DNA from 2 places in the Ralstonia insidiosa genome. Region 1 is predicted to be linked to the other one. Evidence: predicted binding sites of a transcription regulator. Region 1 holds the regulator's gene; the other holds the start of a gene.

What was found. Region 1 encodes FNR, which switches genes on or off when oxygen is low (the NO sensors DNR and NnrR bind a similar motif). Its sites were predicted from a motif close to TTGATNNNNATCAA; they were not measured.
Region 2: F7R11_RS23470 (PHA/PHB synthase family protein) is a predicted target of FNR. The motif match lies at 1,877-1,890, and genes of this name have one in related genera.

Annotation. Positions count from the first base shown of each region.
Region 1 covers NZ_VZPV01000001.1:2,507,488-2,510,900, forward strand. Annotated here, with positions in the region: gene scpB (SMC-Scp complex subunit ScpB) at 1-342, opposite strand, end outside; gene F7R11_RS11915 (sulfite exporter TauE/SafE family protein) at 840-1,583, opposite strand; gene fnr (fumarate/nitrate reduction transcriptional regulator Fnr) at 1,762-2,490, shown strand; gene F7R11_RS11925 (hypothetical protein) at 2,516-2,770, opposite strand; gene F7R11_RS11930 (FixH family protein) at 2,767-2,994, opposite strand; gene ccoG (cytochrome c oxidase accessory protein CcoG) at 3,021-3,413, opposite strand, start outside.
Region 2 covers NZ_VZPV01000003.1:275,012-278,424, forward strand. Annotated here, with positions in the region: gene F7R11_RS23460 (DUF1488 family protein) at 1-106, shown strand, start outside; gene F7R11_RS23465 (thymidine phosphorylase family protein) at 137-1,711, shown strand; gene F7R11_RS23470 (PHA/PHB synthase family protein) at 1,955-3,413, shown strand, end outside.

The DNA.
Region 1 (3,413 bases):
GCCACGAATATCTTCAATATCGCCGCGCGTAACCGGCTGGCGATACGAAATGATTGCCAGCGTTTCCATCACCGCACGCGAGTACTTCGGCGGCTTTTCCGGATGCAGGCGATCGAGATACACGCGCATCTCAGGACGGCTCTGCAGACGCCAGCCCGAGGCCAACGCCACCAACTCGACACCTCGGTTAAGCCAATCCTGACGCAGCTCTTCAAGCAGCACGCGGATGGTGTCCGCGGAAACATCTTCGTCGAACAGCTTGCGCAAGTCATTGACTCGCAAGGGGTCCTGCGCGCAGATCAGCGCGGTCTCGAGGACGATTTTCGCCTCTTGGGTATTCATTCGGTTGAGCGGCTCGTCATTGCTCGCGTCCGGCAGGTCGCCGTCACGCTTGAGGTTTGTCGTCCCGCCGCGACGCACGCGGCATGTCTGAATGCTGTTGCCCGCCCGGGCCCGGCGCGCGAGAGCCAATTGGACCAATTGGGCCTTGCACCGAAACGCAGTGGCTGTGCCCGCAAAAAGGGCCGGAGGAGCGAGTTGATCCGGTGCCGGTCAGGCACCACAAGGGCAAATTTTTCCGCCGCCATGGGGACGGATACTGCACCGGTCGGCTGCCAACGAATCTGGCATCCCGACCGAATCGACTGTCCAGGGCGGCCTTTTTTGTGGCTTTCGCGCTGGATGGCGTCGCTTGACGCCGCGCTTGGGATTGTTGATTTGCGCGGTGGGCGAATCGAATTGTGGTTGATTGTAGGGCAATTTCCTGCGGTGCCGCAACCGGGAAGATGTCTTAGTGCCCCACCCTTGGCCGGATGCTGGTCCGCAGGCGCTTCCAACGGCTACAGCACCAGGCAGAAGCCATGTGCATTGAGCATCTCCGGCAGCCACGCGGCGCACACCAGCCCCCAAACGCCAAAGCCAGTGATAGCAGCGCCCGCCGCGCCGCGCGCCCATTTCCGGCGAGACAACCCTCGCAACCAGCCGGCCAGACCAGACATCATCAGCAGATTCGGCAGCGTGCCCGCGCCAAACGCCAGCATCACAACCGCCCCCGACGATGCGTTGCCCGCCAACAACGCAACAGCCAATGCCCCATAAACCATTCCGCACGGCACAAGCCCCCATGCCAAGCCCGTGACATAGCGCCGCACCAATGGTGGGCTGCGATGCAGGTTTCCACCCAACCGCGCCCCCATTTTCGACAGGGCGCCGGCAAAATAACCAAGCACGCGTTCCAGCCAAGGACTGCGCCATGTATCGCCCGTAGTTCGCACGATCAGCAACAAACCGTAAGCCAGCAGCAACGCACTGGCAAATGCAAACAATCCGCGTTGAATTGGCAGCCACTGCTGGCGCCAAACCGTGGCACCGAGCGCACCCATGATGGCCCCCAACACCGCGTACATGCTGATGCGCCCGGCATGCATGACCGTTTGCTCGAACGCCAGCCTGCGACGCGAAACGATGCGCACCGGCACCTGCCCGCGTTCAGCGGCCAACGCGATGCCGCTGCACATTGCCAGGCAATGCACACCACCGAGCAATGCGATCAGAAAAACGCTCACGAGCGCAGCAACATTCATCTTTTTGACGCTCTTTTGATATGGGCCAAAGTTAGTGTTTTGCTGACGGGAATTCCGTGCATTTCGCGCAATTCACGTTATCGGAACAATCCGATATCAGTATGGCCGCCGCTATAATAGGCCGCGGTTGCATCACAAGAATTTCTCATTTCACTTACTCGAAATTCACTCGCCCCCTGTGCTCACACGAATCGCACTCACCGACCAAGCCTCCCGTTGCTCCACCTGCGTACTCGGCCAGATCTGTCTGCCGGTAGGCATGAATTCGGAAGACGTGCGCAAGATGGATGAGTTGGTTGCCGAGCGCATCCGCATCAAGAAAGGCCAGACGCTCTACGCCCTCGGTGAACCGCTCGAAGCCGTGTACGGCATCCGCTTCGGCACGCTCAAGACGCACCTGACGCTGGAAGACGGCCGCCACCAGATCACTGGGTTTCACTTGCCCGGCGAGATCGTCGGGCTCGATGGCATTGGCGACATGTGCCACGTGTCGGATGCCACCGCGCTGGAAGATACCGAAGTCTGCGTGGTGCGTTACGACCAACTGCAACAGCTCTCGCGCCGGCTGCCCTCTCTGCAGCACCAGTTCTTGCGCATCATGAGCAAGGAGATCTCGCAGGATCACCAGATGCTGCTGACGCTCGGCTCGATGCGCGCAGAAGAACGCCTTGCTGCTTTCCTGCTCAACCTGTCCAAGCGCTCAGCCCAGCGTGGGTATTCGTCGACCGAGTTCGTGCTGCGCATGAGCCGCGAAGAACTGGGCAGCTATCTGGGCCTGAAGCTCGAAACCGTGAGCCGCCTGTTCTCTCGTTTTGCTGAGGCCGGCCTGATCCAGATCCGCCAGCGCCACGTCAAGCTGATCGACATGGCAGGCCTGCGCCAGGTGATGAGCGGCCAAGCCAACTAAACCGCTCACCCTCCAAGACATCCGCTCACACGAGCGGATGCTCATGCGCCTCCAGCTTACCGATGCCCGGCGACACATACAGCGTGAGCGCGCTCGACAATCCGCACAGCAACCAGAACACGAAGAACGACACCGTGTAGACCGCCTCGGCCGACACGGCAATCTGCTCGCCGAAGAAGCGCAGATCCGCCGGGTCCACCACCGCAAACACGACCAGCTCGGCCAGCGCCGCGCATAGAAACGCGGGCCAGAGAATCCACATCAGCAGGCGGCGTTTCATTGGACCTCCCCGTGGGCGGCATGGGCCGGCACGGAGACGGGCTTCTCGACGACCAGGCCGCGCCGCACGACGTTGTCATGAATGACGGGATCCGGATGCGACACGGCCAACCAGATGGTGACGCCGCACCCGATCATGGCGACGAAGGGGCCGGCCATCAGCAGCCACGGCCAGGGCTCGCGCCACCATGGCCTGGCCGGAGCGGAAGATTGCATTGCCTGCATCTGTGTCTCCTGTTCTAAAAACCGCATCAGCGCGGCACGATGAAACTCGATGGCTCGCGCAGCACAAGGCTGTCGCTACCGCTGTCTGCCTGGATCACGAAGCGGATCTTGTGCGAGCCGGCTCCCACGTCGTCTGCCGGACGACGCACGCGGATCGGCAACAATCGGTTGGCTGCGGGTGCCAGTTCAAGCGTGGTCGATTCACCGCGACCACCCTGCACGTCCAGTTGCGGCAGTCCTTCCGCCGTGATGGTCACGCGCATGGGTTGCTCGGAAGCATTCATCAGTTGCAGGCGATAGACGTTCTCGATCTTGCCGCCGTCCACCTCGCGCGCCAGTGCACCGCGATCGCGAATCACATCCACCTTGAGCGGCTGGCGCATCGTCAGCGCAACGATGAAACCCGTGATGAGCACCAG
Region 2 (3,413 bases), on a different contig from region 1:
CTCCGGCCACCGCAACGATATCGAGGCCGTTGCACGGGCCATGTTTGAGATGACCGGGTCCAAACAGATCACCCTGCACAGCGGCCACTTCCGCTTTCGCCTCTAAGCGCCGCTAAGCCGATTACGAGCCATCGCCATGCTTGTTCCGCCTGAGGTAGCGGCGCTGCCGGACCGGCTGACCTTCAAGCCCCTGGGCATCGACACCTGGCAGGAGCATGTCATCTATATGCATCCGGACTGTGCGATCTGCCGGTCGGAAGGGTTCACCGCGCAGGCGCGGGTAGAGGTACGGATTGGTCAGCGGTCCTTGATTGCCACGCTCAATATGGTCGGTTCAGGGCTGCTGGAGATGTGCGAGGTCAGCCTGTCCGTCAGTGCCGGCGAGTCGCTGATGGCAAGGCCTGGTGATGTGGTGACGGTCAGCCACGCCCCCGCGCTGGAGTCGTTGCGGGCGGTGCGCGCCAAGATTTACGGGGCGCATCTGGATACGCACCAACTGGCAAGCGTCGTGAGCGATATCGCCAAGGAGCGCTATGCCGATGTCCACATCGCAGCATTCCTGAGCGCTTGCGGCGGCGAGCGCATGAGCGTCAAAGAGACCATCGACCTGACGCAGGCCATGGTCGACACGGGTGAGCGTCTCAAATGGGACCGCGCCATCGTGGCGGACAAGCATTGCGTGGGCGGCCTGCCCGGCAACCGCACGAGCCCAATCGTAGTGGCCATTGCGGCGGCGGCGGGTTTGCTGCTGCCCAAGACGTCTTCACGCGCGATCACCTCGCCTGCCGGCACCGCCGATACGATGGAAACCCTCACCCGCGTAGCGTTGAGCGCCACGGAGTTGCGGCGCGTCGTTGATCGGGTGGGGGCTTCACTGGCGTGGGGCGGTGCGCTGAGCCTGAGCCCCGCAGACGATGTGCTGATCCGCGTGGAGCGGGCGCTGGATGTCGACAGCGATGCCCAACTGGTGGCCTCCATCCTGTCGAAGAAGATCGCGGCTGGGTCGACCCACGTGCTGATCGACGTGCCGGTGGGGCCAACGGCCAAGGTGCGCCGCCTGCAGGATCTGGAGCGTTTGCGCATGCTGCTCGAACGCGTAGCGCGAGCGTTTGGCGTGCATGTCATGATCGTGCGTACCGATGGCGCTCAACCCGTAGGGCGTGGCATTGGCCCGGCGCTTGAAGCGCGAGACGTTCTGGCCGTGCTGCAGCGCTCGCCAACGGCACCGTTTGACTTGCGGGAACGGTCATTGCTGCTGGCCGCGGTGCTGCTGGAGTTCTGTGAGGCGGCAGAGCAGGGTGCGGGGCTTCAACTGGCGACGGGCTTGCTTGACAGTGGCGCTGCGTGGCGCAAGTTCGAGGAGATCTGCGAAGCGCAAGGCGGGCTGCGCGTACCGGGCGAAGCGATCTTCCGTCACGATGTTGTTGCTGAGCAGGATGGCATCGTGACCGAGATCGACAACCGGCATCTCGCCCGTATCGCCAAGCTTGCCGGTGCACCGGTACGCCAAGTGGCCGGTGTGGAAATGCACGCGAGGTTGCATGATCAGGTTCAGGCGGGGCAGCCGCTCTTTGCCATTCACGCCCAGGCGTCGGGCGAGCTGGAGTATTCCTCAGCCTATGCGCGGATGCACTCGGCGGTATCTCTAACCCCAATTGAGCATGCTGGCGTGTACTCGCCTGTACTACCGGCTTGTCAGCAAGGGCACTGAACGATGGGCGGTGGTCTCCTGCTGCGTCAAGCCTTGCAGCCTGAAGCGCGTGGCCGACGGGCACCATGCATCCTTACCTGCCGAGCAGGCAAATCGCTCACGCAATCCGCCAGGCTGCATGTCATGTCTGTGACGGGCATCTAGAGTCGGCACTCTTGTCTCGGTTTGAGATGCATCAAGTTCCTGCCGCGGCAGCTGGCATCTAATGGGTTGCATATTTGTAACCGTTTGACGCCCCCGACCATGCGCACCGCCCCCGTGCCGTCTTCCCCAGCCGCCGAGCTGATTGATCCGCCGTTTCACGCCGCCCTTGCTCGTACGTCGAATTCGTTGTCATTGGTATCGATGCAACTGGCGTTGCTCGATTGGGCCCTGCATCTGGCGGTATCGCCCGGCAAGCGGCTCGACCTGTGCCGCCTGGCGCTGACCCAGGCCGAACAGCTCGGGCGCTACATCCAGAACTGCATGGCAGCTGGCCCCCAGCAGGCGGGGCTTTGCGTTCTGCCGCCGGCACACGACCGTCGCTTTGCGGCCGACGAGTGGCGCTTGTGGCCGTTCAACGTCCTGCACCAATCCTTTCTGCTGACCGAACAATGGTGGGAGGCAGCCACGCGCGGCGTGTGGGGTGTCGCCAGGCACCATGAAGACGTGGTGGCCTTTGCCGCGCGGCAGTGGCTCGACATGATGTCGCCGGGCAACCAGCTGGCGACGAACCCTGTCGTCCTGCGTCAGACCGTTGCGCAGCACGGTACGAATCTCGTGCGGGGCGCGCTCAATGCGCTTGACGATCTGGAGCGCGCCATGAGCGGTGCGCCGGCCGCTGGCACCGAGTGTTTCGTGGTGGGGCGCGACGTGGCGGTGACGCCCGGCAAGGTCGTGCTGCGTAATCGCCTGATGGAACTGATCCAGTACACCCCCATCACGTCTGTCATGCCCAAGGTCCAGGCCGAGCCCATCCTGATCGTGCCGGCGTGGATCATGAAGTACTACATCCTGGATCTGTCCCCGCAGAACTCGCTGATCCGCTATCTGGTGGAGCAGGGCCACACCGTGTTCTGCATCTCCTGGAAGAACCCTGACGAGGCGGACCGCGATCTCGACATGGATGATTACCTCAAGCTCGGCGTCTTTGCCGCGCTCGATGCGGTCAATGCCATCGTGCCGAATCAGCGCGTGCATGCCACCGGCTACTGCCTGGGCGGCACGCTGCTGGCCATCGCCGCAGCAGCCATGGCACGCGATGGCGATGCGCGGCTGGCGTCCATGACGCTCTTTGCCGCACAGACAGACTTTTGTGAACCGGGCGAACTGGGCTTGTTCATTGACGAAGCGCAGGTCAGTCTGCTTGAAGCGCAGATGGCGCAGACCGGCTATCTGCGTGCAAGCCAGATGGCTGGCGCCTTCCAGATGCTGCGGTCGTACGACTTGCTGTGGTCTCGCGTGGTGGGCGAATACCTGCTGGGCGATCGCGCGCCCATGAATGACCTGATGGCCTGGAACGCCGATGCCACGCGCATGCCCGCGCGCATGCACAGCCAGTACCTGCGGCGCCTGTTCCTGAATGACGATCTGAGCGAGGGCCGCTACCCCGTCAACGGCAAGCCCGTGGTTCTGAACGACCTGGACCTGCCGATCTTCGTGGTGGGCACGCTGACGGATCACGTGGCGCCGTGGCGCTCGGTCTACAAGCTGCATCACCTGA